Regions from separate parts of the Allobosea sp. P5_A5 genome, predicted to be linked through region 2. Evidence: predicted binding sites of a transcription regulator. Region 2 holds the regulator's gene; the other holds the start of a gene.
The links. The regulator LexA, encoded in region 2, represses DNA repair genes until DNA is damaged. The targets are predictions, from matches to a motif close to TGTTCNNNNTGTGTTCNG.
Positions count from the first base shown of each region.

Region 1: a site for LexA is predicted at 12,793-12,810, ahead of AC1DR6_RS05205 (DUF3072 domain-containing protein). Genes of this name have one in related genera too.

Region 1 covers NZ_JBFUKY010000002.1:330,030-345,611, reverse strand. The annotation lists gene AC1DR6_RS05280 (anhydro-N-acetylmuramic acid kinase) at 1-393, opposite strand, end outside; gene AC1DR6_RS05275 (response regulator) at 805-1,203, shown strand; gene AC1DR6_RS05270 (sensor histidine kinase) at 1,272-2,303, opposite strand; gene AC1DR6_RS05265 (amino acid ABC transporter permease) at 2,661-3,329, shown strand; gene AC1DR6_RS05260 (amino acid ABC transporter permease) at 3,339-3,989, shown strand; gene AC1DR6_RS05255 (transporter substrate-binding domain-containing protein) at 4,031-4,870, shown strand; gene AC1DR6_RS05250 (amino acid ABC transporter ATP-binding protein) at 5,010-5,783, shown strand; gene AC1DR6_RS05245 (hypothetical protein) at 5,877-6,005, opposite strand; tRNA gene AC1DR6_RS05240 (tRNA-Ile) at 6,093-6,168, opposite strand; gene AC1DR6_RS05235 (methyl-accepting chemotaxis protein) at 6,255-8,660, opposite strand; gene AC1DR6_RS05230 (acyl-CoA thioesterase) at 8,967-9,389, opposite strand; gene AC1DR6_RS05225 (MFS transporter) at 9,463-10,710, opposite strand; gene AC1DR6_RS05220 (type 1 glutamine amidotransferase domain-containing protein) at 11,041-11,601, opposite strand; gene AC1DR6_RS05215 (HlyU family transcriptional regulator) at 11,860-12,150, opposite strand; gene AC1DR6_RS05210 (secondary thiamine-phosphate synthase enzyme YjbQ) at 12,251-12,676, opposite strand; gene AC1DR6_RS05205 (DUF3072 domain-containing protein) at 12,820-13,038, shown strand; gene rpoD (RNA polymerase sigma factor RpoD) at 13,072-15,084, opposite strand; gene dnaG (DNA primase) at 15,285-15,582, opposite strand, start outside.
Region 2 covers NZ_JBFUKY010000001.1:420,793-436,374, forward strand. The annotation lists gene gltA (citrate synthase) at 1-691, opposite strand, end outside; gene gltX (glutamate--tRNA ligase) at 1,001-2,419, opposite strand; gene AC1DR6_RS02050 (ComEC/Rec2 family competence protein) at 2,565-4,814, shown strand; gene lexA (transcriptional repressor LexA) at 4,822-5,535, opposite strand; gene AC1DR6_RS02060 (molybdopterin molybdotransferase MoeA) at 5,641-6,852, opposite strand; gene moaC (cyclic pyranopterin monophosphate synthase MoaC) at 6,852-7,334, opposite strand; gene trpC (indole-3-glycerol phosphate synthase TrpC) at 7,331-8,143, opposite strand; gene trpD (anthranilate phosphoribosyltransferase) at 8,152-9,165, opposite strand; gene AC1DR6_RS02080 (anthranilate synthase component II) at 9,183-9,800, opposite strand; gene AC1DR6_RS02085 (helicase HerA domain-containing protein) at 9,903-11,414, opposite strand; gene AC1DR6_RS02090 (hypothetical protein) at 11,554-11,853, opposite strand; gene AC1DR6_RS02095 (AMP-binding protein) at 11,920-12,936, opposite strand; gene AC1DR6_RS02100 (extracellular solute-binding protein) at 12,946-14,796, opposite strand; gene AC1DR6_RS02105 (invasion associated locus B family protein) at 15,037-15,582, shown strand, end outside.

The sequences.
Region 1 (15,582 bases), on a different contig from region 2:
GCCGAGCGCGGCAGCGACCGCCGGTCCGTCGATGAGCTGGCGGGTGAAGCGCAGATCCGGACGGTGATAGACGGTCTGGCCGTGAAGGCCGACGAGATCGATCCTGGCTGGATCGAGCTTCTGCTCCGCGATGAAGCGGCGCACAGCCTCCAGATGAGCCGCGGTCACGGCGGCCTCAAGCTCCTCCAGCGGCTCGCTCATCGCCCGCTCGGGCGCTGAGATCAGGGCCTGCAAGGCGCTCCGGGTCTCGGCCGGATAGGGATAGCCGGCGCCAGCGCCGAAGCTCAACCGGTCACGCCCATCGCTTTCCACGATGGAGACGTCGATCGCATCCATCGAAGTCCCGCTGATCACGCCGATGGCGGTCAGCACCGGCTTGTCGAGATGGCGCATCCTAAAGCGACTCCTGCATCCCACGCCGAATTCCGTCCGGCTTTGGGAGACTGGATTAGGCCGTCTCCGGAGCAATGCGCAAGCGAAGCGCTTGCCTCTCGGCGGCGCCGGCAAATTGTGGCCGGTCGGCTCGGATGTGGCGGAACAATGGCGCCACCATCCGTGTTGCCTAGGCATCAGGTTGATGCAGGGAGGCGACGATGGGTTTGCTTGAGATCAGCATGGTTTTGGCCTGCGCTTCGGCCATCGGTTTCTACATCGCGGCCGATACCGAATAGGGCGTCCGGGCCGCCACCGACACCTTCATGCTTGCCAGATCGGGCGTGCGCTGCCACGGACGCAGTCCGCGCGTGGCAGGAACAATTTTATCCTTCGGGTGCTTATTGAACCGAGGACACAAAAGCCGGGCCGATGTCTGCAAAAATTTTGATCGTCGAGGATGAGATCCTGATTGCCATGGAGACCCAGGCGATCGTCGAAGATCTTGGCCATATCGCCGTCGGGATCGCGGCCACATCCGCCGAGGCGCGGGATCTGGCAACGGCCGAGCTTCCCGATATCGCTCTTGTCGACGTCAATCTCGCAGACGGTCCGACCGGTCCCGATATCGGCGCGGAGCTGGCCGAGAGGGGCGTGGCCGTCGTTTTCATCACGGCAAACCCGAGAATGCTGGAGCGCCGGATCGAACGCGCCATCGGCGTCGTCGACAAGCCACTTGCAGACAGCGATCTTGCCGAATTGCTAGCTTATGTCACCAGCCTGGCTCAAGGCACGCCGGGGAATCCGCCTGCTCGCCTCACGCGGTTCTGAAGCGACAGCGGCAGTCGGCCAGATCGGAGCTACAGCCGAATCCGCTTATCGACAAGAAGAAGTCCGCGTCACTCTCCCGGACTATCCGCCCGCCATAGGCGCGCAGCTTGTACCGTCACGTCTACGACGAGACCTTCCGGCTTCCAGTCGCGCGTGAGTGTGCCTCCAAGCTGGCGCTGAACGCTCATCTCGGCGAGCTTGGTCCCGAAACCTTGATGTTGCGGCTCAGCCACGATGGCGGGGCCGAGCGTCTCGGTCCATCGCATCTTGACCAACCCTCCCTCGCCAGAGATCGCAATATCGACACGCCCTGAATCGGCTGACAAGGAGCCGTATTTGATCGCGTTGGTGACCAGCTCGTGGAACAGCAGGGCAATCGGGGTCGCACCGCGATCGTCGACGACGACATCGTCACCCGAGACCACCAATCGGCCATCCGACGCGGCCGGATAAGGCGAGAACAGGGAATCGAGCAGCCCCTTGACTGTCGTCGAGCCGACGACAGGGCGGGAGACCTCGCTGTGAGGCCGCACGAACTCATGCGCTCGACCCAGCGATGCGACGCGCTCGCGGAACTGTGCCGCGAAGGTCTTCGACTCCGGGAATTCCCGTGCCGACAGCGAAATCAAGCTCCCGACGACCGAGAAGATGTTCTTGATTCGGTGGCTCAGTTCGTGGCTGAGGAGTTCGTTCGCCTCCGCCGCCAGTTTTGCCTCATGGATATCCGTGCAAGTGCCGATCCAGCGCGTAATGCGCCCGTTCGGATCGCGCACCGGCTGGGCGCGCCCGATGGTCCAGCGATAATCGCCCGAATTGTGCCGGAGCCGGTATTCGACCTCGTAGGGTTCGCCTGTCTGCAAGGATCGGTTCCAGCGACGCCACGCCTCCGGCTGATCGGCCTTGTGGAACATGCCGGCCCAGCCCTCGCCGTCCGTTGAGCCGCGAGGCACGCCGGTGAACTCGTACCAGCGCTCGTTGTAGTAATCGTGGAAACCGTCGGGCCTGGTCGACCAGACCATCTGCGGCATCGCATCGGTCAGGATCTTGAACGTCGCCTCGGTGACCGGCAGCCCAGCCTCATACAAACCATCAACCGCCAACGCCCACCCCCTTCGCCACCGTCTCGCGGCTCGTAAAAACGCGAACCGCTGAAAATAGTTGCATGGTAGGCCGGGCCGGACGAATCCGCGGACTCATACCATATTGATATCGGGGCCGTCTCGCCGACGGACTTATTCCTGCCGGGCGACGGTGGGACTGGTCGCCGCCTTGACAAGCGGGCAGTTCGCCTATGCGACGGGAGCGGTAATCAACGTCGATCGCGGCTTGCTGATTCCGCGATTGTAGCGATGCTCGGCGCCGCGGCGAAGAAGCCGGCGCTCGGCCGGCCTGGAGGAACGGATGGAGAAGGCACATGGAAGCGGTTCGGCTTTCTCCGCCCGTGACGGGCGGCCTGCATGAGCTATGAATTCGATTTCGCCGACGTCTTCGCGGCCTGGCCCGAGTTGTTGCAGGGACTGCTCAATTCGCTGGTGATTTCGGCGCTGGCGATGGCCATCGGCATGGTGGTCTCGGTCGCCGGCGCGTTGGCCAAGACATCCGGGCCTAAATGGCTGGTCTGGATCATCGACGAGTACATCGAGCTGATCCGCAACACGCCGTTCCTGATCCAGATCTTCATGATCTATTTCGGCCTGCCGTCGCTTGGCCTGAAGTTTTCCTCCAATGGCGCGGCGCTGCTGGCGCTCGTCGTCAATGTCGGCGCCTATGGCATCGAGATCATTCGCGCCGGCATCGAGAGCATCCAGAAGGGGCAGATCGAAGCGGGCAAGTCGCTCGGCATGCGCCCGCTCCAGATCTTTCGCTACATCATCCTCAAGCCCGCGATCCAGGCGATCTATCCCTCGCTGACCAGCCAGTTCATCCTGCTGATGCTGAACACCAGCGTCTGCTCGGCGATCGCGGCGAGCGAACTGACGGCGGTGGCCGGCGACATCCAGTCGCGCACCTTCCGCAGCTTCGAGGTCTATCTCGTCGTGACGTGCATGTATCTCGGCCTGTCGATCCTTTTCTGGACGGTCTTCGCCGGCATCGAGCGCACCTTCCTGCGCAAGCCAACCCGCTGAGGACGAGACATGCGCGCACTCACATCGGGCGATCTCATCTACATCGTTCTGGCGGTCCGCTGGACCTTGCTGCTCTCGCTCGCGGCCTTTGTCGGCGGAGCGATCGGCGGCGTCCTCGTGGCGATCGCCCGCACCAGCGAATACAAGTGGCTGCGCTTCCTGGCGATCGGCTACATCAAAATCTTCCAGGGCACGCCACTGCTGATGCAGCTCTTCCTGGCGTTCTTCGTGCCAGGTCTGTTCGGCTGGTCGGTGGACCCCTGGGCCGCGGCGGCGCTAGGGCTGTCGCTTCATGCCAGCGCCTTCCTCGGCGAGATCTGGCGCGGTGCCATCGAGGTGGTGCCACGCGGGCAGTGGGAGGCGGCGACCTCGCTCGGCCTGCGCTATTGGCCGAAGATGGTGCTGGTCATCGCGCCGCAGGCGGTCAAGATTGCGATCCCGCCGACCATCGGCTTCCTCGTCCAGCTCATCAAGGGCACCTCTCTGGCCTCCATCATTGGTTTCGTGGAGCTGGCCCGGGCCGGGCAGATCATCAACAACGCCGCCTTCCGGCCCTTCACGATCTTCGCGCTGGTCGCGCTGGTCTACTACGTCGTCTGCAGGCCGCTTTCGGCCTACAGCAAGAGAATGGAGCAAAAGCTCCTGATCGCCGCGCGCTGAGCGCGGTCACGCAACGTCGTCTGTTCAAGAGGAGAACGTCCATGTCCCTGTTCAAGTCCATCTGCCGGCGCGGCTTCGGCGCGCTGGTCTTCGCCGGCCTCGCCGCCGCTTCGCTCGGTACCATCGCCCCGGCCAAGGCCGCCACGCCCGACGAGATCAAGAAGAACGGCGTGCTGAAGGTTGGCCTGCTGACCGACTATCCGCCCTTCGGCGGCACCGATTCCAACCAGCAGCCCGCCGGGTACGACGCCGATGTGGCGGCGCTTTTCGCCAAGTCGCTCGGCGTCAAGCTCGAGCTCGTGCCAGTCACGGGCCCCAACCGCATCCCCTATCTGCTGACCAACAAGGTCGACCTGCTGATCGCCACCTTCGGCATCACCCCGGAGCGCCAGAAGCAGGTGCTGTTCTCCAACCCCTACAGCGCCATGACGATCTACGTGCTCGCGCCCAAGAACATGGCGATCAAGACGCCCGACGACCTGAAGACCGTGACGATCAGCGTGGCGCGTGCCTCGACGCAGGACATCGCGATCAGCGCCGTCGCCCCGCAGGGCACACCGCTGAAGCGCTATGATGACGACGCCACCACCCTGCAGGCGTTGATCTCGGGCCAGGTCCAGGCCATCGGCGCGAGCAACATCGTGCTCGCCCAGATCAGCAAGGACTATCCGCAGCTCAACATCGAGCCGAAGATCACGCTGAAGGAGCAGGCCAACGGCATGGCTTTCCGCAAGGCTGACACGGTCCTCGCCGAATATGCAGATAAGTTCATTGGCGAGGTCGAGGCCAACGGCGAGCTCTCGAAGATCAACCAGAAGTGGTTCGGCACGCCGCTTACCAAGCTGCCGCCGATGCCGAAGTTCACCACCGACAAGTGGTGATCCCAAGCCCAGCCCGTTCCCCCCGCGCCTGAGGCAGGGCGGAGCGGCAGGCTTCGGGGATCGCATATGGTCCCGCTGAAACACGCGCATCCGGCCTTGGCCGGGTGCGGCTTCCACTCCCGTACACGATGGTTTTCAGATGGCTGGCAGCGCCCCTACCGAGCCCAGGACCGGCGATGCGATCATCCGGATGCGCCACGTCGACAAGTTCTACGGCGACTTCCATGTGCTGCGCGACATCGACCTCACCGTCTCGCGCGGCGAGCGCATCGTCATCTGCGGCCCCTCCGGCTCGGGCAAATCGACGCTGATCCGTTGCCTGAATCAGCTCGAGGAACACCAGAAGGGTGAAATCTTCATCGATGGCACCCTGGTCCATGCCAAGCTCAAGGGCATCGAGGACATCCGTCGCGAGATCGGCATGGTCTTCCAGAGCTTCAACCTGTTCCCGCACCTGACAGCGCTCGAGAACTGCATCCTCGCGCCCATGAAAGTGCGCGGCATCGCAAAGGCGGAGGCCGAGGCGACCGCCCACAAGATCCTGGAGCGCGTCCATATCCCGGAACAGGCCAACAAGTATCCGGTCCAGCTCTCCGGCGGGCAGCAGCAGCGCGTCGCCATCGCCCGCTCGCTCTGCATGAATCCCAAGATCATGCTCTTCGACGAGCCGACATCGGCGCTCGACCCCGAGATGGTCAGCGAGGTCCTCGACACCATGGTCGAGCTGGCCGAGAGCGGCATGACCATGATCTGCGTGACCCATGAGATGGGCTTCGCCCGCAAGGTCGCCGATCGCGTGATTTTCATGGACGCCGGCGAGATCGTCGAAATGGCGCCGCCGGATCAGTTCTTCTCCGCACCGACGAGCGAGCGGACCCGCAAGTTCCTCGGCCAGATCCTGCACCACGCTTAACGCGCTGCGGCTCCTAACAGTACTGCTGTTCGCGACCGGTAACTCGCCCTCAAACTCTGCCGCGCGCTCCCGAAGACGAAGGTAAGCCCGCCCTCAGTTCTTCATGTCCGTGTCCAAGGCGGTCAGCTCGTCCGAGAGGCCGTTGACCGACAGGGTAACCTTCACGGCCTGCTGTGTCTGCGCACGATAGGTGACCGACACGTCCGACGAGGCAGTGCGCAATGGCGTTATCGGGAAAACGAGAACTTCGACAAAGACTTGCGCAACCACGCCGCCGGCGGCGGACCGGTTCGCGGTTCTGATCGGGAATGGTGGGCCGGGCCGGACTCGAACCGGCACCGGCGCTGTTATGAGCAGCGAGCTCTAACCATTGAGCTACCGGCCCGCATTTCGCCTACAGCATCGCGGGCAAAAGAAAAACCCCGCGGCACCAGCCGCGGGGTCGGTTTGATGGTGCGGAGGTAACCGTCGTCAGGCAGCACGGGCGAGCCGGTCGGCCTCACCGTGGGAAGCGTGCCCTTCGCGGAACTGGAAGCGCGCGATGTGTTCGGTCAGGGCGCGGGTCTGCTCGTCGGTCAAGGCCAGCGCCGCATTGGTCTCCTCCACCAGCGCCGCGTTCTGATGCGCCATGGTGCCGATGCCGTCGATCTCAGTGTTGATCGCCGAGACGTCGCTGGCCTGGCTGCGAGCCGTCTGCGAAATGCCGTTCATCAGCCCAGTCAGCTCGTTCACCGAGCCGACGATCGCGCCGAACATGGCCGAGGTTTCCTCGACCAAACCGACGCCGACCTTGACGTCGCCATGGGCGGCTTCAACGAGCTTCTTGACGTCGTTGGAGGCGTCCGCCGAGCGCTTTGCGAGGCTTCGGACTTCGGTCGCGACCACCGCGAAGCCCTTGCCGGCATCGCCGGCGCGGGCCGCTTCCACTGCCGCGTTCAGTGCCAGCAGGTTGGTCTGGAAGGCGATTTCGTCGATCATCGCGATGACCTCGGAAATCTTGCTGGAGGACTGGCGGATGCGCTGCATGGCTTCGAGCGCCGAGGCCACGACCTTTTCGCCGCGCTGGGCCCGCTCTTCGGCGCTCTGCGCCATGCCGGTCGCCTGGGCGGCCTCGGTCGCGGTCTTCTTGACCGTTCCCGCGAAGGCGCCGAGCTGGTTGGTCGCCATCGAGACGGCGTTGCTCTCCTCGCTGGTACGCTCCGCGAGGTCGGTCACGCCGTCGAGGATCTCGCTCGTCGCGCTCCGCACGGCGGAGACGGTTTCTGACAGGCGGGCCAAGGTGCTCTCGAATTCTTCGGCCAGCGCATTCGTGCCGTCCTTCAATTCGGCGAAGGCACCCTGATAAATCCCCTCGATGCGGGTCGAGAGGTGGCCGGCGGAGAGTTCGGCCAGCACGTCGCAGGTTTCCGAAAGGCCGGTCTGAACCGTCTCCAGAAGCGCGTTGACCGAGCCGGCCAGCGCATTCAGCTCCTCGTCGGCGAACTGCGCCGCGACACGCTGGCTGAAGTCGCCGGCTGCGGCGGCTGCGACGACGACGCCGAACGCCTCGCCGAGTTCGCGCATCATCTCGCGACGCTGCTCTTGTGCCTTCTGCTCGTCCTCGACCTTCGCGGCCTCGGCGGCGCGCAGCGCCACGGCGTTATCGCGGAACAGCAGGACGCTCTTCGAGATGTCGGAGATCTCGTCATTGCCCTTCGTGTCGACGGCGGTTTCGAGCGCCCCATCAGCGATCGCACGGGTCGCGCCCCAGAGCCGGTTGAGCCGGCCGACGATCATCGGACGGACATAGAACAGCGCCAGCGCCAGCGCGATGAGGAGCGATCCCGCCCCGATCCCGCCGAGCCACATCTTGTTCTGCTCGATCATGGCGCTGCTGGAGGCGCTAGCGGCCGCGGCACCAGTGCGCGATGCGGTGACGAGTTCGTCGACGGCGCTGCGCACGGCAGCGGCAGCAGCCCGCGTCTGCTCAAGCCCCTTTTCCATCGCGGCACGGGTCTCGAGTTCCCGCTCGCGGATGACGACGACGCCGTTGCGATCGGCGCTCAGATTGATGATCCCCTGGATCGCCTTGGTCCGTTCGGCATTCTGGCGAAGGCCGTCGGCATCCGCCAACAGCGCCATCAGCCGTTTGATGTTGGCGGTGAGCTGCGTCTTGAGCTGCCCGAACCGCGCCGTGTTGTCGACCTGGGAAATCTCGCGCAGCAGGCCGACAAGCTCGCTGGCCTGGAGCTGCATGGACTGCAGCGCCGACACCAGCGCCAGGTCCTTGTCGATGATCTGGTTGATGGTCGCCTCGACCTGGTCGCTGGTGACCTGGCTGGAGCTGGAGATGCCCATCTTGAGATTGAACTGGGCATCGGCCGTCTCGAAATCGGCGATGCCGCTGAAGGCATCGCGCGCCTTCGTCAGGTTGGTGAGTGCGACGACCTGATCGGCCGCGTTGCGCAGCCGGTCGCCGGTGAGGTTGTCGATCTCGTTGATCTGCCGGGCCAAAACGTCGATTGCCTTTTGCGTCTTCGTCTGGTCGACCTTGCTCTGCTCGAAGATCTTGCGCATCAGGTCCATCTGCTGCCACTCGGCCTTGTCGAGGTCGCCGGTCAGCGCGGACCGTTGCTGGACGGAGGCGACTTCGCTGAAGCGCGCCGCCAGCGCCGTCGACTGCGTCGCGGCCTGGGACAGCTCGAGCGCAAGCTGCACCACCGGCATCTTCTGGTTGACGAGATCGTCCACCGTCGACTCGACCCGCTGATAGGACAGCCAGGCCACGCCCGTGGAAACGATGGTGAGCGCGGTCAGCGTGCCCAGCGCCGCATAAATCCGGGCCGCGATGCCGATCCGTGTCGGCTTGCGCTCACGCGCGGGCTTGGTTTTCGTCATGAAGTCGGCTCCGGAAAACGCAACGCGAGAAGAGCAATTCAGCGAGGGGCGATGGAACGCGCCGGGGGCGACTGGCAGCCCATCCGCGACAGGCTCACGCGAATCCGCAGCCTCCCGGCAGGCCAGCCGGGCGGTCGCGACCGCGTGCAGAGTCGAACGGACATGGAAGGTCTTCCCCCGGCCGGATTCACCCGGCTCGTCATGGGAAAAATGGCCTATCCGCGCTTAAGGAACGTTTAAAAACTGGATTCTTTTGAATCACCCTGCGGACTGTACCGGTGACGTTCCGTTAGGGTTTGGCGTCGGTCAGACAGCGAGCGGCGTATCGGTATCGCGCGGCACCGGGCGAGGCCGGCCGTCCTCGTCGATGGCGACGAAGGTGAAGGTCGCGTCGGTGACCTTCTCGTGCAGGGTGGTGCGGAAGCGCTTGGCCCAGGCCTCGATATGGATACGCATCGAGGTCCGGCCAATCGATTCGATCTCCGTATAGACGCTCAGCACGTCGCCGACCTTCACCGGGTGGATGAAGGTCATCGCCTCGACCGCAACCGTGACGACGCGTCCTTGCGCACAATCGACACCGGCGATGCCGCCTGCCTGGTCCATGCGCGACATCACCCAGCCGCCGAAGATGTCACCATTGGAATTGGTGTCGCTCGGCATGGCGATGGTGCGCACGGTGAGTTCACCGCGCGGGTGCTCGGCGGCGGCGGCTTCGGCAAGGCTCATCGTCGACCTCAATTGGCAATCGGACAGCGATGATGGTCGTGGCTTTGGCGCCGCGCAAGCGCCTTGGCGTCGGTCAAGCGCTGGCAGCGCCCTCGACTGGCACGGAACGCGGCCGCGTCCTCGACAGCAGCCAGCAGACGATGCTGAGATTGACGAGGTTCCAGGCGAGACCGTTGAGGAAAGCGACGCGGTAGGAGCCGAAATAATCGAAGATGACGCCGGAGAGATATCCGCCCGTCGCCATGCCGAGCACCGTGACCGACATCACCAGTCCGATCCGCATGCCGGCCTGCCGGGCTGGCATGTATTCCCGGATGACGATCGCATACATCGGCACGATGCCGCCCTGGAACAGGCCGAACAGCCCGCTGACGACGTAGAGCGACGATAGCCCGTCGAACCACAGGTAGAGAAACAGCGCCACGCCTTGCATCAGCGACCCCAGCGCCAGCGTCGCCGTGCCGCCGATGCGGTCTGCGATGAAGCCGGAGCCGATGCGGCTGACGATGCCGAGCCCCATCATCAGTGAGAGCATCTCGGCACCGCGCGCGACGCCGTAACCGAGATCGCCGCAATAGGCGACGATATGCACCTGCGGCATCGCCATCGCGACGCAGCAGGCGAAACCGGCCAGGCAGAGCAGAACCTGCAGCGCGTTGGCGCTTAGGCCCAGATCGTTGCGGGCGCCGGCACTGCTGATCTCGGCCGAGGCCAGCGCGGCCGAGGCCGGCTGGCGGCGGAAGAACGGCGCGAGCGGCAGCATCACCGCCAGTGCCACGATGGCGATGCCGAAATGGGTCGCGCGCCAGCCGTAATGAGCCAGCCCCCAGGTGATGACCTGCGGCCAGACCACACCGGCCAGATAGCTGCCCGACGCACCGCAGACGACGGCCAGCCCGCGATGCCGCCGGAACCAGTGCGACAGATCGGAGATCAAGGGCGAAAACCCGGCCGCGCTGCCGACGCCGATCAGCAGCCCATGCGCGATCGCGAACTGCCAGAGCGAATGCGACAGGCCGGCGGCGGAATACCCGGCAGCCAGCAGAAAAGCGCCGGCGATCACCGGGACCATGATGCCGTAGCGATCCGCGACACGGCCCATCACGATATTGCCGACGCCGAAGCCGATCATTGCGAAGGTATAGGGCAGCGAGGCGCCCGACCGCAGCGTCTCGAACTCGCCCTGCATGGCAGGCAGCACCACTACGACAGACCACGAGCCGACGCAGGCGACGGTGCCGATGACCAGCGCCAGCGCGAGCCGCATCCAGGCGTAGCGGGAATCAGGCGCGTAACGCGCCGTATCGTCGATGCGGGCCATGTTTCCTCGACAGCCGGCTGGCGGCCTTCGTGCCGAGGATTAACAGGTGGCGGCGGTCCCACAAATGCTGCTCACACAGGACTGGAATGCGTCACCGATGGCAGCATCACCGTGTGGAAAAACGTTATTGAGATGCCAGAACGAACAGGGGTCATCCCGGACGCAGCGCAGCGGACATGCGGGATCCATTCCGGAGCGCTTGCCGGGGGGAGGTTCCGGAATGGATCCCGGGTCTCCCTCCGGTCGCCCGGGATGACCGCGCGGTTCTCCCGGCAAAGAAAAGCCGCAGCCCGGAGGCTGCGGCTTCAAAGGCCAAACGGCCTAGCGGATTCAGGCGGCGCGGCGCTCGTGGCGGCCTTCGTTCACCTCTTCGATAATCTTGGCGACGAAGGCCGGCAGATCGTCGGGATTGCGCGACGTGACGACGCCCTTGTCGGTCACCACCTCGCTGTCTTCCCAGTGAGCGCCCGCATTGATCAGGTCCTGCTTGATGGTGTTGTAGGAGGTCATCTTACGACCCTTGGCGATGCCGGTGTCGATCAGCAGCCATGGCGCATGGCAGACGGCCGCGACGACCTTGCCCTGCTCGAAGAAGCTTTTGATCAGCGCCAGCGCCTTGTCGTTGCCACGCAGCGTGTCGGGGTTCATCTGGCCGCCCGGCAGCACGATCGCATCGTAATCGTCGGCGCGAGCCTGATCGAGAGCGCGGTCGACCTTGACCGGCCGACCCCAATCCTTCTTGTCCCAGCCCTTGATCTCGCCCTGCTCGGGCGACACGATCTCGACCATCGCACCGGCCTTCTTCAGCCCGGCGAGCGGCACATCGAGTTCGGATTGCTCGAAGCCGTTGGTGGCGAGAATCGCAATTTTCTTTCCGGCCAGATCGCTCATGGCATTCTCCTGAACTATTGTGGGGGTCTGTTCAGGAAACGATGCACGGCAGGAAGCGTTCCCGGACAAAAGGTCGCGAAGACGGGAGCCCGGTCGAGAATACCGCCAGCGCTCATCCTGAGGAGCCGCAGAACGCGGCGTCTCGGAGGATGCCCCAGGAAGGTCCCGAGCCTGACCATCCTTCGAGACGCGCGTCTGTGAAGCGCTCCTCAGGATGAGGGCTCCATGTTCACACGGTCTCTGAGAATCTGATGGGCCTCAACGGAAGATCCGCTCGCCTTCCGTATCGACGATCTGCTGGCCCTTGGTCAGCGTGAAGTTCGCCGCCTCGTCTTCACCGGGGAAACGGTCGGCGCGAATGAAACGATGGCTCTTGGTTTCGCCATCGATCGCTTTCTCGATCACGCCACAAAGCTGATAACCGCCCTCTTCCTTGTAAGGCGTCGCGTGGATGGTGAAGCCGTTATGCTCGATGCTTTTGACCGGGCCGGCGGACTTGTCCTCGGCCGGCTTGCGACCGCCGCCGAACAGAGATTTCAGGAAGGACATCGCGGCACTCCTCCGGCCTGTTCACGGCCTTGAAAGCGGCCGATAGGATCATTGAAACCGAGACGTAGTCGCGGGCGCCGGTCCTGCCAAGCGTTTAGGCTCACGCCGACAGATGCAGGACGACCTCGCGCCGGTGCGGGCGGCTGCGATGCTCGAACAAATAGATTCCTTGCCAGGTCCCGAGCGCCAGCCGCCCTGCCATGACCGGGATCGACAGGGACACCGGCGTCAGGGCCGCCTTGATATGGGCCGGCATATCGTCGGGCCCCTCCTCGCGATGGACGAGATAATCCATCGCCGGATCGTCCGACGGCGGCACCAGCCGGCGAAAAAAGCCGTCGAGATCGCGCTGAACGTCAGGGTCGGCATTCTCCTGGATCAGCAGCGAACAGGAGGTGTGGCGGACGAAGACCGTCAGCAATCCTGTCGCCCGCCCCGCTTTGGCGACGAACGCCAGGACCCGCTCGGTAAACTCGTGAAGTCCGGGGCCGCGGGTCTCCAACGTCAGAATGGTTTGATCGGACATCGCATCAGCCTCGTTTCATACGCGACGCTTCGACAGCGCTCGAAACCCAGCCGCCTAGTTGCCGATCCCGGGGCTCGACCGGATGGAACCTAGCGACGTCAAGCAGCGTCTTCCAATAGAACAAACACAGAACAGGACGCATTATGAGCAATCCCGATCCCAAAAACGACCCCAACCCATCCGGCAACACCGTCAAGGATCCAGAGCAGTGGACGTCGGGCGACGACCCGATGACCGGAGCCCAGACCTCTTATCTCAAGACCTTGAGCGAGCAGGCCAAGCAGCCGGAGATGTATGCCGACGACCTGTCGAAGGCCGAGGCATCGCGGCGGATCGACGAACTCAAGACGGCGATCGCGTAATGCGAAAAGGGGCGCCACGGCGCCCCTTTTGTCTCAATTGTCCAGGAAGCTCCTGAGCTTCCGCGAGCGGCTCGGATGCTTCAGCTTCCGCAGCGCCTTCGCCTCGATCTGGCGGATGCGCTCGCGGGTCACGCTGAACTGCTGGCCCACTTCTTCCAACGTATGGTCGGTGTTCATGCCGATGCCGAAGCGCATGCGCAGCACGCGCTCCTCGCGTGGCGTCAGCGAGGCCAGCACCCGCGTGGTCGTCTCGCGCAGGTTGGACTGGATCGCCGCATCGATCGGCAGGATCGCATTCTTGTCCTCGATGAAGTCGCCGAGATGCGAATCCTCCTCGTCGCCGATCGGCGTTTCGAGCGAGATCGGCTCCTTGGCGATCTTCAGGACCTTGCGTACCTTCTCCAGCGGCATGGCGAGCTTCTCGGCCAGCTCCTCCGGGGTCGGCTCGCGGCCGATTTCGTGCAGCATCTGGCGCGAGGTCCGCACGATCTTGTTGATCGTCTCGATCATGTGGACGGGGATGCGGATCGTGCGGGCCTGGTCGGCGATCGAACGGGTGATCGCCTGCCGGATCCACCAGGTCGCGTAGGTCGAGAACTTGTAGCCCCGGCGATACTCGAACTTGTCGACCGCCTTCATCAGGCCGATATTGCCTTCCTGAATCAGGTCGAGGAACTGCAGGCCGCGGTTGGTGTATTTCTTGGCGATCGAGATCACGAGGCGCAGATTGGCCTCGATCATCTCCTTCTTCGCCTGCCGGGCTTCGCGCTCGCCCTTCTGCACCATCATCACGATCTTGCGGAATTCCTGGATTTCCAGGCCCGTCTCGGAGGCGAGCGTGTGCACCTCTTCGCGCAGTTGCTTGATGCGCTCCAGCTCCGAGCCGACGAATTCCTTCCAGCCGCGCGAGCCGAGCTTGGAGACGCGCAGGACCCATTTCGGGTCGAGTTCGCCGCCGACATGCTGCTTCAGGAAGTCCTCGCGGCCGACGCCATAGCTCTCGGCCAGGCGCAGCAGGCGAGTCTCGTGGCCAATCAGGCGCTTGTTGATGTCGTAGAGCTGCTCGACCAGCGCCTCGATACGGTTGTTGTTCAGCGAAAGCGACTTCACCGCGGTGATGATGTCGTCTTTCAGCTTCTTGTATTTGCGGTCCTGCGACGGCGAGAGCTTGGTGTTCTCCAGCCGGTTGGCGATATCCTGATCCTGCAGGCGGCGCAGCTTCTTGTAGTCGTCGGCGATCGCATTGAAGGTTTCAAGCACGCGCGGCTTGATCTCGGCCTCCATGGCCGCGAGCGACACGTTGTTCTCCATGTCGTCGTCGTCCATGTCCGCAGGGGCTTCCCCCTCCGACGTCTCCGCCGCAACCTCGGGCTCCTCGCCCTCGGCACCGGGAACGGCCTCCGGATTCTTGCTGTCGGGACCGGCATAGGTCGCTTCGAGATCGATGATGTCGCGCAGGAGGACCTTGCCCTCCACCAGCTCGTCACGCCAGATAATGATGGCCTGGAAGGTCAGCGGGCTCTCGCAGAGCCCGGCGATCATCGCCTCGCGGCCGGCCTCGATGCGCTTGGCGATGGCGATTTCGCCTTCGCGGGACAGAAGCTCGACCGAGCCCATCTCGCGCAGATACATCCGCACCGGATCGTCGGTGCGTTCGGTCGGCTCGAGGTTGCGCTTGGTCTCGACAGGCAAGGCCGAACGCGTGGCCTCGGTCAATTCACCGCCTTCGGGCTCGTCCTCGTCGCCGGCACCTTCCTTGCGGCTGGCACGGTCCTCGCGGGCCGCCTCCGGGTCCTCGTTATCGACGACATTGATGCCCTGCTCGCTGAGCTGCCCGAGGACGTCTTCGATCTGTTCCGAGGAGAACTCTTCGGAAGGCAGCACTTCATTCAGTTCGTCATAGGTGACATAGCCGCGCTTCTTAGCGAGCTTGATCATTCGCCTGACGGCCTGATCCGTCAGATCGAGCAGGGGACCGTCAGTCGTCGGGGGGGCATCCGGCGGGACCTGATCGGTCTTTTCCCGTTCGCTCGCTTTCGTCGCCATCAATCAGCGCTCCGCTCCTGCGCCGGCTTATGGACCGCGAGCCATATACCGACGCATAAAAGGGTGGCGCGACCGAAGGCTTCGGCGCGCTCACCCACCCAAATCATTCGACCCCAGATGGCACGCAACGTCGTTGACGAATCGTGAACCATCCGACACTTCGCGCACAGCGACCGGCAACGACCACCAAGACCCGGCGTTCAATCCTCGGACATGGCCTCGATGCCCTCGATCGTCTCGAGGCGGGCCTTGATGTCCTTGATCCAGGCAAAATTGGCTTCGGTCGCGTCGTCAGCCAGTGCACGCTCAGCTGCTCGCAACTCGCTATTTAGCGTCCGCGCGCGCTGATGCAAGACGATGGCCTGATGAATCGAGTCGAAAACCGATTCAGGATCAGCATCTTGCATCAGCTTCAGGCGCTCTGCCGGCCCGGTTACCGCCAGCAACTGGCCGTAAGCCTCCCGCACGCGCGGCTGCGCCAGCCGCTCCGAAAGGCGC
Region 2 (15,582 bases):
CGTGGTCGGCATGCAGGATGAAGATGCGGTCAAGCGCACGCGACAGCACCGGATTGACCTTGTACTCCTCGGCCGGGACCGCGAAGCACATGCGCAGGAAGTTGGACGTGTAGTCCAGCGCGTTCTCCGGATACACGAAGGGCTGGCCGATCGTGTACTTGTAGGCCATGGCGGCCAGCGTCGGCACCTTTGCGACCATGCGCATCGAGGCGATCATGCGCTGATACGGGTCCGAGATGTCGGTCGAGTCGTGGTAGAAGGCCGAGAGCGCGCCGATCGAGGCGACCATGATCGCCATCGGGTGCGCATCGCGGCGGAAGCCGTGGAAAAAGCGCGCCATCTGCTCATGCACCATGGTGTGGCGCGTGACGCGGTAGTCGAAATCGGCCTTCTGGGCGGCCGTCGGCAAATCGCCTTCGAGCAGCAGATAGCAGGTCTCGAGGAAGTCGCCGTGCTCGGCGAGCTGCTCGATCGGATAGCCGCGATAAAGCAGCACGCCGGCGTCGCCGTCGATATAGGTGATCTGCGACTCGCAGCTCGCCGTCGAGGTGAAGCCGGGATCGTAAGTAAACATGCCCGTCTGGGCGTAAAGCTTGCCGATGTCGATGACGGACGGACCGATCGACCCCTGCTTGATCGCCATGTCGACGTTCTTGTCGCCGACTTGGAGCTTGCTGGTGTTTTCGCTCATCGATACCGATCCTTTCAAGGCTCGCTGCTGTTCGGCAGTGGCTGGTGCAGCTCGTCCGCGCGATGGCGCGGAACGCTCCTCATCCGAACGGCCTGACGTGACGGGAACATGTCGGCGGGTCGAGGCGAATGCGGTCCATGCAACTGATTTACAAGCAATTTTCGTGCCTTTGCGTCGTGTTGCGGCGCAACGCACTTTGGCGTCACTAGACCATTTGCACGGCGCATTCAACCGAGCCGAAAGGCGGTTCGTTCCGCGTCCGTATCATGACGGACGGCAGGCGATGTATGCCGGCGCCGCCCGACGATTTCAGACCTGATCGCCGAGGCGCGCCAGGCTCTCCTCGCGGCCGAGAACGGCCATGACATCGAACAGCCCCGGCGACATGGCTCGGCCCGTCAATGCCGCGCGCAGGGGCTGGGCAGCCTGACCCAGCTTGAGCCCATTTGCTTCGGCGAAGGCGCGCACCGCGGCCTCCAGCGGCGCCGGCGACCAGTCGTTGACGGCTTCGAGCGCCTGGGCCAGCCCCGGCAGCCGCGCCCGGGCACTGGCGTCCAGCAGACCCTTGGCCTTGTCGTCGAGCTGCAGCGGGCGCTGGGCATAGAGATAGAATGCGCTGTCGAGGAGTTCGATCAGGGTTTTCGCGCGCTCCTTGAGACCTGGCATCGCAGCGAGGAATTTCGCCTCCAGCTCCGGCGAAAGCGTGGCACCGATGCCGCGTGCCGGCCCGATCTGGGGCAGGATGACCTTCAACGCGTCGAGCAATTCGGCATCGCTGGACTGCCGCATGTAGAGGCCGTTGAGATTTTCCAGCTTGGCGTAGTCGAAACGCGCCGGCGAGCGGCCGATCGAGGAGAGGTTAAAGGCGTCGATCATCTCCTGCGTCGAGAATGTCTCCTGGTCGCCATGGCTCCAGCCCAGGCGCACCAGGTAGTTGCGCAGCGCGGCGGGCAGATATCCCATCGAGCGATAGGCATCGACGCCGAGCGCGCCATGGCGCTTCGAGAGCTTCGCGCCGTCGGCGCCGTGGATCAGCGGGATATGAGACATGCTCGGCACCGACCAGCCAAGTGCATCGTAGATCTGAGTCTGGCGAGCGGCATTGGTCAGATGGTCGTCACCGCGGATGACATGGGTCACGCCCATATCATGGTCGTCGACCACCACCGCGAGCATGTAGGTGGGCGTTCCGTCGGAGCGCAGCAACACGAGATCGTCGAGGTTCTCGTTTTGCCAGACAACCCGGCCCTGAACCTCGTCGTTCACGACCGTCTCCCCGGTCTGTGGCGCCTTCAGGCGGATCACCGGCTTGACGCCGGCAGGCGCCTCGGATGGGTCGCGATCGCGCCAGCGGCCGTCATAGCGCAGCGGCTTGCCCTCGGCGCGGGCCTTTTCCCGCATCTCCTCGAGCTCGGCCTGCGAGGCATAGCAATGATAGGCGTTGCCGGCGGCGAGCATCTGCTCGGCCACCTCGCGGTGCCGCTGCGCGCGCGAAAACTGATAGACCGTGTCGCCGTCCCAATCGAGGCCGAGCCAGCTCAGCCCATCGAGAATCGCGGCGATCGCGGCGTCCGTGGACCGTTCCCGATCGGTGTCCTCGATGCGCAGCAGCATCTTGCCGCCGTGGCGGCGGGCATAGAGCCAGTTGAACAGCGCGGTGCGCCCCCCGCCGATATGCAGGAATCCGGTAGGTGAGGGCGCAAAGCGCGTGACGACGGCGTTGCTCATGAAAGCGGCTCCGGCCGGGCGGAAACATCAGCCCGAGGCGAGGAAGGGAAAAGGCCAAGTCGCGCATGACAACCGGCGCGCGCCCTGTAACATGGCTTCGCCGGGGGGTTAAGGCCTCAATCGTGCCGGCGGAAAGGGGAAGGCGATGCAATCGGCACCGCCCGGTCGCGCGAAGCTGATCGCCGCCGCCTTGCCGGTTCGGCTGCTGCCGCCTTTCGTGGTCGGCGGCGGCTCGCTGATCGCCGACTTCCGGCGCGGGTTGATGAATGCGCTGGCGCTGGAGGCCGAGCGCCGTCGACTTTTCCTCTGGCTGCCGGTTGCGATGGGCATCGGCGTGCTGCTGTATTTTTCGGCCGACAGCGAACCTTCGTTCTGGGCGCCGGCGCTTGGCTTCGGGCTGGCCGCGACCCTGGCGGGATTGCTGCGGGCGCGACCGCTGCCTTCTGGCGCCTGCATCGCCTTTGCTGCGGTCTTTGCCGGCTTCGGTGCGGGAGTCTGGCGCACGGCTGATATCGCCACGCCGATGCTGGAGCGGCCGCGCGTCGCGAAGCTGACCGGCTTCGTGGAAAGCGTCGAGGCGCGGGATGTCGGCGCGCGCCTGGTTTTGCTCGTCACCGACATTGCGGGGCTTGCGCCCGAGCAGCGGCCCAAGCGCGTGCGCGTCAACATCCGCAGCGGGACGGTGTCGCCCGGCGACCATATCCTTGCGACCGTGCGCCTGTTGCCGCCGCCTGGGCCGGCACGGGCCGGCGGCTATGATTTCGGCCGCGATGCGTTCTTCAAAGGGATCGGCGGGGTCGGCAGCATCGCCGGCAAGATCGCGCTCACGCCGCCGCCTTCGGCGATACCGCTGCGGCTGGCTTTCGACGCGGCGCTCGATCGCGCGCGCAACGCCCTGACGCAGCGGATCGCCAGTTCCGGAGGCGGGCAGGGCGGGGCGATGGGCGCCGCGCTCGTCACCGGCAAGCGCGGGCTCATCACCGAGGCGACCAATAACGATCTGCGGGCCGCCGGCATCTACCACGTCGTCTCGATCTCGGGCCTCCACATGGTGCTCGCGGCCGGCACGATCTTCTGGCTCGTGCGCGCCCTGATGGCGCTGTCGCAGACGATCGCGCTGGCGTGGCCCGTCAAGAAGATCGCGGCGGTGGCGGCCATGATCGGCGCGACGGCCTATTGCGTTTTCTCAGGCGGCGACGTCGCGACCGAGCGATCCCTGATCATGACGCTGGTGATGCTGGGGGCGATCCTCGTCGATCGCGCGGCGCTCAGCATGCGCAATCTCGCGCTCGCCGCGCTGATCGTGCTCCTGCGCGAACCGGACGCGCTGCTGGGGCCAAGCTTCCAGATGTCCTTCGGCGCCGTCGCCGCGTTGATCGCCTTCGCCGAGCGTTGGGAGCGGCGCGAGCGCTCTAAGCCGCCGCGCGTGCTGCCCTGGCCGCTGGATGCGCTCTGGACGGCGGCGCTCGGCATTCTGGTCACGACGATCCTCGCCACCGCCGCTACCGCGCCGTTCGGAGCCTTCCATTTCCAGACCTTCAATCCCTTCGGGCTGCTCGGCAATGCCATGGCGCTGCCCTTCGTCTCGCTTTGCGTGATGCCGGCCGCCGTCTTCGGCGTCCTGGCTTATCCGTTCGGGCTCGACTGGCCAGCCTGGGCCTTGATGGGCCTGGCCTCCGAGATGGTGCTGAAGGTCGCACACTGGGTCGCCACCATCGACTATTCGACCGTAACCGTCGCCGCATTCGGCCCTGCGGTGTTGCTGAGCTTCGCCATATCCCTGCTCTGGCTCAGCCTTTGGACGACGCGGTTGCGCTGGCTCGGTCTCCTGCCGCTCACATTCGGCGTGGCATTCGCCGCGAAACCCGAACGACCGGAGATCCTGATCGAGCGCGACGGTTCCGGCATCGCCGTACGCGGCGCCGACGGGCGGTTCGCCATCGCAGGCAAGCCCAGCCGCTTCGTTCTTCAGCAATGGCTCGCTGCGGATGGCGACAACCGCTCGCCGGACGACGCCACTTTGCGGAACGGTGTCGTCTGCGACAGTCTGGGCTGCGTCACCCGAACGGCTGAGGGCCGTACCATCTCCTATGCGCGCGATCGCATCGCGATCATCGAGGACTGCCGGCGCGCCGATCTGGTGGTGACGAGCATTCCCTGGAGCGCGCCCTGTGAGGCTACGCTGGTGCACCGCATGGACCTGTCGCGAGACGGGGCCACCTCGCTGTTCAGGCACAGCGAGGGCTGGAGCTTCCGCGCTTCCGAACAGGCGAACACCGAGCGTCCCTGGACACGCCGACGATCCCCAAGTCCGGCAGCGCCCGCCGCCTCACGTCCAGCTCCGGCGCCAGCGCCAGTGGCGGAGCCAGCCGAAGACGCCGACAACGTTCAATAGCCCGCGTTCAATAGCGACGGAGCAAATTGACCAGGCGCCCCTGAATCTTGACGCGGTCGGGGCCGAGTACGCGTGTCTCGTAGGCCGGATTGGCAGCCTCGAGCGCGATCGACGAACCGCGACGGCGCAACCGCTTCAACGTGGCTTCCTCGTCATCGATCAGCGCGACGATGATGTCGCCGTTACTGGCCGTGTCCTGCCGCCGGATGACGACCGTGTCGCCGTCGAGGATGCCGGCCTCGACCATCGAATCACCGCGCACCTCGAGCGCGTAATGCTCGCCGGCACCGAGCATGTCGGGCGGCAGCGAGACGGTATGGCTGGCATTCTGGATCGCCGAAATCGGGGTGCCCGCGGCGATGCGGCCCATGACCGGGATCGCGATCGCGCCTCGGACGTCCTCTTCGGGTGCCGGCGCCATGCGGGGTTTCGCCGCCGCCGTCTGGTTGGACAGGCCGCCCTGCACCACCGCCGGATTGAACCGGCGTGGCTGCGGGCCGCCGGCGCTCTCGGGCATCTTGATGACCTCCAGCGCACGCGCCCGGTTCGGCAACCGCCGAATGAAGCCGCGCTCCTCCAAAGCCATGATCAGGCGATGGATGCCCGATTTGGAGCGCAGATCGAGCGCGTCCTTCATCTCGTCGAAGGAGGGCGGCACGCCGCTCTCGCGCAAACGCTCCTGAATGAAGCGCAGGAGTTCATGTTGCTTGCGTGTCAGCATCGTCCCCGCCAACGAAATGATAGATTCGAAACAAAGCACGAACACCATAGCTGTTCGCTTTGTGTTCCGCAAGCGTGCCTGCAGGGAGACCTCAGATGATGCCGGCTAACGAAGCAGCAGGATCCGGCAGGGATCGCCTTGCTTTGCCGACTCAGCGAGCGCTGGCCTGATCGTCAAGGCGCCGGCACGGGCGAGAGTGCCGAGCATCGACGAATCCTGACGCGCGAACGGCGTCGTCAGCCAGCCCTTTTGAGTTGGCGCGACCTCCGAGCGAACGTAGTCCTCACGTTCATCGTTAGCCGGCATATCACATCCGAGGATAGCAGGGACGCTGCGGTCTCGCGCGGGGTCGGGCATCCCCAGCAGAGCTTCGATCAGCGGCAACACGAAGAGATGCCCGCAGACGATCGAGGATACCGGGTTTCCAGGCAGGCCGACCACCACCATGCGTCCGAGCCGGCCGGTCATCATCGGCTTGCCCGGCCGCATGGCGATCTTCCAGAAACCGAGCTGCATGCCGGCGCGCGTCAGCGCCTCCTGCACGAGGTCGTGGGCGCCGACGGATGCGCCTCCCAGGGTGATGAGAACGTCCGCGTCGGCCTCTCGCGCGGCCGCAATCCGGGCCGCGAGATCGGTGTGATTGTCACGGCCTATGCCAAGGTCGAAGGCTTCACCGCCTGCTTTCTCGACCAGCGCCATGAGCGCAAAGGAGTTGGAGGCGACGATCTGATCGGGCCCGACGGTATCGCCCGGCGCGACGAGTTCGTCTCCGGTCGCGAGGATCGCGACGCGCGGCTTGCGACGAACCGGGAGGGCAGGGTGGCCCATCGCCGCGGCAAGCCCGAGCGCGGCGCTGTCGAGCACGCGCCCGGACTTCAACAACACGTCGCCCTCGCTGAAATCGAGGCCGGCCGGCCGCAGGAACTTGCCTGTCGGGGGTGGTACACGCACGGTGATCGCGTCGGTGCCGACGCCATCGGCATCTTCCTGGATCAGCACGGTATCAGTGCCGTCCGGCATCGGCGCACCCGTGAAGATCCGGACCGCCTGCCCGGTGCCGACCGAGCCTGCCCAGCCGCGCCCGGCGGCGGATTCGCCGACGACTTGGAGCACCTTGCCCTCGGCCATGTCGACGCCCCGCACGGCATAACCGTCCATCGCCGAATTGGGGAAGGGCGGCTGCGTCCGCAGCGCGACGACGTCTTCGGCCAGCACGCGCCAGGCGCAGCGAGCGAGCGGCAACCGCTCCATGTCCGTCGAAGCCGGGACGCTGTCCAGCAGCGCGCGCAGCGCGACGGGAACAGGGGTGAGCGCCATCAGCGCGGACCCGCCTCGAAATCGCCGGAGCGTCCGCCCGATTTATGGACGAGCCGGATGCCTTCTATCCGCATCGACCGGTCGACGGCCTTGACCATGTCGTAGACCGTGAGGCAGGCGACGGAGACCGCGGTCAGCGCTTCCATCTCGACGCCGGTCTGACCGGTCAGCTTGACCTCGGCCCGGACGCGCACGCCCGGCAAATCCTCATCGATTTCAAGCTCGACGGCGATCTTGCTCAGCAGCAAGGGGTGGCAGAGCGGGATCAGCTCGTGGGTGCGCTTGGCCGCCATGATGCCGGCGAGGCGTGCAGTCCCCAGCACGTCGCCCTTCTTGGCGTTCCCGTCCCGCACGATCGCGATTGTTTCCGGCGCCATCACCACGCTGCCTTCCGCAACCGCGACGCGGACCGTCTCGGCCTTGTCGCCGACATCGACCATATGGGCCTGGCCCTGCGCGTCGAGATGGCTGAGGCGGCTCATGCCGCAGTCGCTGGCGACAGGCCGGTCAGCAACTCGGCGGTCGCGGCCGCGACATCGCCTTGCCGCATCAGGCTTTCGCCGACGAGGAAAGCGTTCACCTCGGCCGCGTTCAGCCGGAGGATATCGGCGTGGCTGAAGATGCCGCTCTCGCCGATGACGATGCGATCAGGCGGCACACGCGGCGCTAGCCGCTCGGTCACGGCCAGGTCGACATGGAAGCTGCGCAGGTCGCGGTTATTGATGCCGAGGAGCCGGCTGTCGAGCGTGAGCGCCCGGTCCAGTTCGGCGTCATCGTGGATTTCGACCAGCACATCCATGCCGAGGTCCCGCGCGGTGTCGTTGAGAACATGCGCGGTCGCATCATCGACGCCGGCCATGATGATCAGGATGCAATCGGCGCCCCAGACGCGCGCCTCATAGACCTGATAGGGATCGTAGAGGAAATCCTTGCGGAGCACCGGCAGTCCGCCGGCCTCACGGGCCTGAGCAAGGAATTCCGGCCGACCCTGAAAAGAGGGCGCGTCGGTGAGCACGGAGAGGCAGGCCGCCCCGCCCGCCGCGTAGGCACGCGCCAAAGCGGGCGGGTCGAAATCGGCGCGGATCAGGCCTTTGGAAGGGCTCGCCTTCTTGATCTCGGCGATCAGCGCGGGTTTCCCCGCCGCGATCTTCGCCGCCATGGCGTCGGCAAAGCCACGCGGCTTGCCGGCGGCACGGGCGAGGCGCTCGATCTCAGCCTGGGGAACCGCTGCCTTGGCGGCTGCGATCTCCCGGCGCTTATAGGTCTCGATCTCGGCGAGGATATCGGTCATCGCCGGCCTCACGCGTTCGACGTGGCGACGAGCTTTGCCAGCACGCCTTTGGCCTTACCCGAATCGAGCGCCGCCGTTGCTTGGGCGAAGCCGTCCCTCAAGTCGCTTGCCTTGCCGGCGACGAGCAAGCCGGCGGCGGCGTTGAAGGCGGCGATGTCCCGGAAAGCGGTCTTCTCGCCGTCCAGCACCGCGCGCAGCGCAGCCGCGTTCTGCTCTGGCGTTCCGCCCCGCAGATCCTCGGGCTTTGCCAATGCAAGGCCGACATCGTCAGGGCTGATCGTGAGGGTCTCGATCTTGCCGTTCTCCAGCGAGACGATTCGGGTCGGTCCGGTGGTGGTGATCTCGTCGAGACCATCGGAGCCGTGGGCCGCCCAGACGCGGGTCGAACCGAGCGAGGCCAGCACCTTCACCATGGGCTCCAGCCACGTCTCGGAAAAGGCGCCGATGAGCTGCTTCTTGACGCCGGCGGGATTCGAGAGTGGGCCAAGCAGGTTGAAGATCGTGCGGGTGCCGAGTTCGGTCCGAACCGGCGCGACATGGCGCATCGAGGCATGATGCGTCGGCGCGAACATGAAGCCGACGCCGGCTTCCCGGATGCAACGCTCGGTCGCGGCTGCATCGAGCCCGACCTTGACGCCCAAAGCGGTCAGGACATCGGCGGCCCCCGAGCGGGAGGAGGCGGCGCGGTTGCCGTGCTTGGCGACCGGCACGCCGCATGCGGCGGCGATGATCGCGGCAAGCGTGGAGACGTTGTAGGAGCCGGAGGAATCGCCTCCCGTGCCGACGATGTCGATCGCGTCTGTCGGCGCCCGGACCTTGAGCATCTTGCCGCGCATCGCGCCGACGGCGCCGGCGATCTCGTCGACGCTCTCGCCGCGCACCCGAAGCGCCATCAGGAAGGCTGCCGACTGAGCATTGGTGACCTCTCCGGAGAGAATGGTCTCGAAGGCGTCGCGCGCCTCCTCGCGCGAGAGGCTCGCGCCGGTCGCGACCTTGGCGATGAAGGGTTTGAAGTCGTCCATGGGAACTCTGCGGAAAATCAGACGGTTGGGATCAGGGTGGCAGCGTCATGCTCGCTGCGCCATCGCCGGGCGAGATCGAGAAAATTCCGCAGGATCGTTTCGCCATGCTCCGAGGCGATGCTTTCGGGATGGAACTGGACGCCGCTGACGGGGAGTTCGCGATGAGAGAGCGCCATGATCAACCCGTCTTCCGTCTCGGCCTCGATATCGAAGATGGGCGGGCACGTCGCACGATCGACAACGAGCGAGTGGTAGCGTGTCGCCTGGATCGGGCCGTTGATTCCGCGAAACAGGCCGCGTGACTGATGGCGGATCGGGGACACCTTGCCGTGCATCGGCGACAGGGCGCGCACCACATCGCCGCCGAAAGCCTGTCCCATGGCTTGCAGCCCGAGGCAAACGCCGAAGATCGGCTTGGTGCCGGCGCCCTGCCTGACGAGATCGAGGCAGATCCCCGCCTCGTTGGGGGTGCAGGGCCCCGGTGACAGCACGATCGCCTCATGGTCACCGCTCAGCGCTTCTTCGACCGACAGCGCGTCGTTGCGCCGGACATCGACCTGCGCGCCCAGCCCGCCGATGAGGTGGACGAGGTTCCAGGTGAAGCTGTCGTAATTGTCGATCAGCAGGACGCGCATGGCCTTACCCGTGAATGCGGGTTGAGGTCATGCCGGTCACGAGCGCGATGGTCAAGGTTCGCCGCAAGCGCGCTCGAGGTCGCTCGGCCCCGAAGAGCCGGTTCATCCGCGTGCGCTGCGCGGCAGCCCCGCCGTCCGGGGCAGCGGCAAGCCGGGCGCCGTCTCAACGCCGAGCGTGGGGAGGGCCAGGGTGCGCTGGCCGCGGAAATCGACATGGCAGACGATCAGGCCGCGCTCCTCGATATAGCCGAGCAGCCGACGAGCCCGGCTTGGCGAATGGCTGCCATAGACACGCGCGAGTTCTGCGTCGCCAGGGCAGGGCGCACCCTCGATCGCCGTGCGCGCGATGAAAAGGAACAGGCCTTGCAGATCCTCGGGCAATGCGCCGGAGGCCGCGACCGCAGCCTTCCAGCCTTCGCTTTCGGCGATGCTGTCGCTCACCCCGGCGCGCGCGACCGCGAGCTTGCGGCGAAACTCCTCGAGGCTCAGCTGCGTGCGACCGAGCCGGCGCATCCGACACCGCACGGTGAAATCCTGATAGAGCACCGCGACCTGGCGCGATCGCGCTTCCGGATCGCTGACGAGTTCGCGCAGGATCTCGGCCATGATCGCCTCGCGCTCGGCCGGCTCAAGCTCGATCTCCGGCTCAGGTTCGGGTAGCGCCGCAGGCCGATAGGTCTCTATCTGGCGAAACACGTCGTTGGCCGCCGGGCGTGGCCTTGGGGCAGGCCGCAGAGACCGCTCGGATGGCGCCGGCTCGTCCTCGCCAGGCGTGAAGATTAGGCGTCCGGCCTCGGCGGGTGCCTGTTCCGGCAATGGCATGAGGCCCGGCGCGCCGCCGCGGTCGACCGAACTGACCGGGCCGATCCGAAGAGGCAGCGGCCGCTTCGACAGCGCCGGGCCCAGCGCGACGAACTGCCCGCGCTCCAGGTCACGGAACATCTCGGCCTGGCGCCGGTCCATGCCGAGCAGATCGGCGGCGCGGGCCATGTCGATGTCGAGGAAGGTGCGTCCCATCAGAAAATTGGAGGCTTCGGCCGCGACGTTCTTGGCAAGCTTCGCCAGACGCTGCGTCGCGATGACGCCGGCGAGCCCGCGCTTGCGGCCCCGGCACATCAGGTTGGTCATGGCACCCAGCGAAAGGCGCCGCGCTTCGTCGGAGGCCTCGCCCGCCATCACGGGTGCGAACAGCTGCGCTTCGTCAACCACGATCAGCATCGGGAACCAGAGCGATCGATCGACGTCGAACAGCCCGCCGAGAAAAGCCGCCGTCGCGCGCAACTGCTCGTCGGCTTCCAGGTTTTCGAGATTGAGCACGACGGAGACGCGGTGCTGACGCACGCGAAGGGCGACCCGCTGCAATTCGGCTTCGCCACATTCGCCATCAACGACGACATGCCCGAACTGATCGGCAAGCGAGACGAAATCCCCTTCCGGATCGATGATGGCCTGCTGAACCAGCGGCGCGCTCTGCTCCAGCAGGCGGCGCAGCAGATGCGATTTGCCCGAGCCGGAATTGCCCTGCACCAGCAGCCGCGTCGCCAGCAGCTCGGCGAGATCGATCAGACCGGGCTCGCCCGTCCGTGTCGTTCCCATCTCGATGGCTGTCGTCATGCCTGTCTGTGATCGCTTTATGTCGCCGCCGCATCCTGCGGACGGCGCTTCTAGCACGCCCACACCGGCGCCGGGGACAGGGCTGCCCTGCCTTCCACAGGCAATCGGCTCCGACCGACCACGGGCTGTGATCTGGAAATCAGGGGCTCTTCATCTCGAGGCAGGTGATCACCTGGACATAGCTGGGCGGCCCACCGAGCTTGGCTCCTTCGACGCAGGTATCGCGCTCAGCGAGGGGATATTGCGACCATTTCGCGCCGAGCTGGTCGCGCGCCTTTTCCTCGTCGTCGACACAGGCGCTCGCTGGACGGCCCACGCCGGCGCCGGATTTGCCGACGTCGCGGCAGGATGCGGCGATATCAAAGCGGGGCGGACCATCCGCGACAGGGATGACGGGAGCGGCGGCCAGCGATAGCGACATCAACCCGGCGATGATCATGACGAACACTCCTCGGCGCATCCAAATAGCCCGAACGCTCCGGCCCAACGCCATGTCCGGCCGGCTTCAGCGCTTCACGATGTCGAACTCACTTGCCGATCGCACGAGGAGATCGACGACCGGCAGACCCGGCCGATCGACAGCCGGATAGGACCGCTCGCCACCGCCGCGCTGAACGAAGACGACGCTCGCCAGCGCAGCATGCGCCGCCAATCTGGAATGCGCCAGAGCCGGCTCCATCTCGCCGGGCAAGACGAGATGGACATCGCGTCCACCCTCGATGCAGGCCTGGAGATCGCCGAGGTCGAACAGACCGAGCGGCAGCAGCTCCACGCCGGTCAGCAGCGCCATCGCAGGCCCGCTCGACAGTGCCGCCAGATCGCCGCCGACCAGTGTGGTCACGATGCGGGCCGACAGTTCCGGTTTGAGCAAGCGCGACAGCTCGAGCGCCTTGCTCAGGAGGTCGCGCTCGGAGATCGCGAACGGTCCCGCCATGCTGGCGGCGTCGGCGACCTGAATCGCGCAGCGAGCGGCTCCGTCCGGAAGCGGATGCGAGCCACCGCTTGCCATCAGCGTATCGAGTGGCGCGACCCCATCGGGGATGTCAGGCCCGAAGCCGCCGACGAATCGCGTTCCGAAGACCCGCATCGCCAGATTGCGAAGAACCAGCAGCGGCCTGACAGTTCCGACCCGGCTGACGCCGAGCGCCATCACCGCGCCAGAGGCCTCGATCAGGCGCAGCAGCTCGAGTTCGTTGCCATGGATCGGCAACAGCAGCGGAGACAGTCCCGCGCGCAGGCTCGCCATCAGCGCCACGATCGATTCGGGGCCAAGCGGCGCAAGAATGGCAACGCTGGCGCCGGGTTGGGCCTTGTTGATCGCGAGCAGCCGCGCGAGCCGATCGACCCGCTGGTCGAGCTGGAGGAAGTTCACCGAAGCGGGATTGACGTCGCTCCAGCCACGCCGGCCCGGCGGGTCCCGCAGCGCCGCCTCATAGGCTCGTCCGCGCGTCAGGGCGCCGAGAAGCGTATCGAGATCGAGCCCGTCCAGCAGGGCAGCCGCTTCGTCCTGTTCAGCCCGCATGCGCGCCCTTCAATTCGCAGGCGCCGACGGCTGAGGAAGCCGCGCGAGCGTTTCGTTGGACAGGAAATAGGCGGGCTGCCGTCCCGACATCGCAACATCGCGCGAATGGGCGAGCCACGTGTCCGGCAGGTAATACAGCGGAACCACATAGAAGCCCGACACCAGCAGCCGGTCGAGCGCACGCACGGCCGCAACGAAGTCCTCCCGCTGCCTGGCCGAGAGCAGCGCCTGCAGCACAGCGTCGATCGCCGGTGATTTGACGCCGGCATAGTTCAGCGAGCCCTTGCGGTCGGCATTGGCCGAACCCCATCGGCCGATCTGCTCGTTGCCCGGCGAGGCCGAGGCCGGCCAGGTCCACTGGATCATGTCGAAATCATAGGCGGAGAGGCGGCGCCAATACTGGACATCGTCGATCAGCCGGACATTGGCGGTGATGCCGAGGCGGCCGAGCGATTGCGCGAAGTTCAAGGCAAGCCGCTCCTGCGACCGGCTCGTCACCATGATCTCGAAGGCAAAGGGCTCGCCGCGGCTGTCTCTGAGCGCGCCGTCCCGCAACGCAAAGCCGGCGGCCTCCAGCAGTGCGAGCGCCTTTCGGGCCTGCTCCCTGTCGCGGCCGGACCCGTCCGTCTCCGACGGTCGCCATTGGCCGGCCAGCACGTCCTCCCGGACCGCACCGGGATAGGCCGCCAGCAGAGATTTCTCGCGTTCATCGGCGGGCACCCCCATCGCCGACAGATCCGAATCGGAGAAGAAGCTGCCGGCGCGGCGATAGACGCCGTAGAAGAGATTGCGGTTCACCCATTCGAAGTCGAACAGCAGACCCAGTGCCTCACGCACCCGGATATCGGCGAAGAGCGGGCGGCGCGTGTTATAAACGAGGCCCGTCATGCCCTTGGGCGTATCGAAATGCAGGGTTTCCCGCTTGATGCGGCCCTCGCGGACGGCCGGAATATCGTAACCCGTCATCCAGCGGGTCGCGTCACCTTCCAGCCTGACATCGTAGAGCCCGGCCTTGAACGCTTCGAACAAGGCGTTGGCATCGCGATAGAAATCGTAGCGGATCTCGTCGGCATTGAAGAGCCCGCGCAAAACTGGGAGGTCCGCGCCCCAGAAGTCGGCACGCCGCCGCAGCGTCAGCGATTCGCCCGGCCGGACCTCGCTGACGGCATAAGGGCCGGAGCCGAGGGCGGGCGAAAAACTGGTTTCGCCGAAGCTCGCAGCATCGGTCGCGTGCGCGGCGAAGATCGGCAGCGCGCCGATCACCAACGGCAGTTCGCGGTTGGCGCCGGTGCCGAGTTCGAATTCGACCCGGGACGGTGATGACGCGACCGCGCGCGTGACCCCACCGAGGCTGGTGCGGTGATAGGGTTTCCCCTTCGCTTTCAGCATCTCGTAGGTGAACAGGACGTCGGCGGCCGTCACCGGTTTGCCGTCGGAGAAGCGGGCACGCGGGTCGATCTCGAAGGCAAGCCGCGTGCGGGCCTCGTCGAGCTCGACCTTCGCGGCCAGCAGGCCGTAGGCGGTGAACGGCTCGTCCGCCGAGCGGTAAAGCAAGCTCTGCTGGACATATTTCGGGACTGCATCGGGCGCGACGCCGATCACGACCAGCGGGTTGAGGCTGTCGAAGGTGCCCTGGATTCCGAAGATGATCCGCCCGCCCTTCGGCGCGGCGGGGTCGGCATAGGGCAAATTCGGAAAATCGACCGGCAGCGCCGGGGCCCCATGCATCGCGATGGCGTGGCTGGCAGAAGCCGAATCAGCGCGCGCGGCACGGCCGCTCGCCAAGGCGAACGGGGCTACCGTCAGCAGCATGTTGAACGCACGCCGCGACGGCGTCGCGGTCGATCGAGGCAATTCCATCGCTTGACCTGATTCCCTTCGCGCAGAATAGCATGCACGCTGCCCGACAATGCAGGTATTCGGGCTGGAATTGACCAAGCGAAGTCGCTAAAGGCGAAGCGGGTGTCATTCAAACGCCTCAATCGCCCCTGATGTGCACGGCTTGCGGTGGCCGGCACCGGCATGCGATTGGGCCGCCAGCGGTGACGCACGCGGCTTGCGAAGTCGTGATTCTCGAATTCGCCTGTAAGGAAGACAAGAATGTCCGCATCGTTTCGCCTGTCCTCGTCTGCCCTCGGGCTCCTGCTGAGCGCGGCCGTCGGCTTCGTGCCCGCAGCGGCCTTCGCGCAGGCGCAGCGACCCGCGGCCCCCGCGCAGCGCCCGGCAGCGCCGGCCCAGCCCGCTCCCGCACAGCAGAACAACGCCGCGGCGCAGACCGGCCCGACCATCGTGCAGGTCAAGCCCGAGCCGTCGCAGACCAGCTGGACCAAGGTCTGCGGCAAGGATCAGGCGGCCAACAAGGAAATCTGCTACACCACCCGCGACTTCGTCTCGGATCAGGGCCAGCCGGTGCTCGCGGCCGCGGTCTATGACGTGAAGGGCGACCCCAACAAGATCGTGCGTTTCCTGATGCCGCTCGGCCTGCTGCTCCAGCCGGGCATCCGTTTCGGCGTCGATAGCGCGCAGCCCACCGGCGGCCGGTATGCGATCTGCTTCCCTAATGGTTGCTTCGCCGAGGCACAGGTGAAGGACGATTTCATCAACGCGATGAAGAAGGGCACCAACCTCAACGTCAGCGTCCAGAAC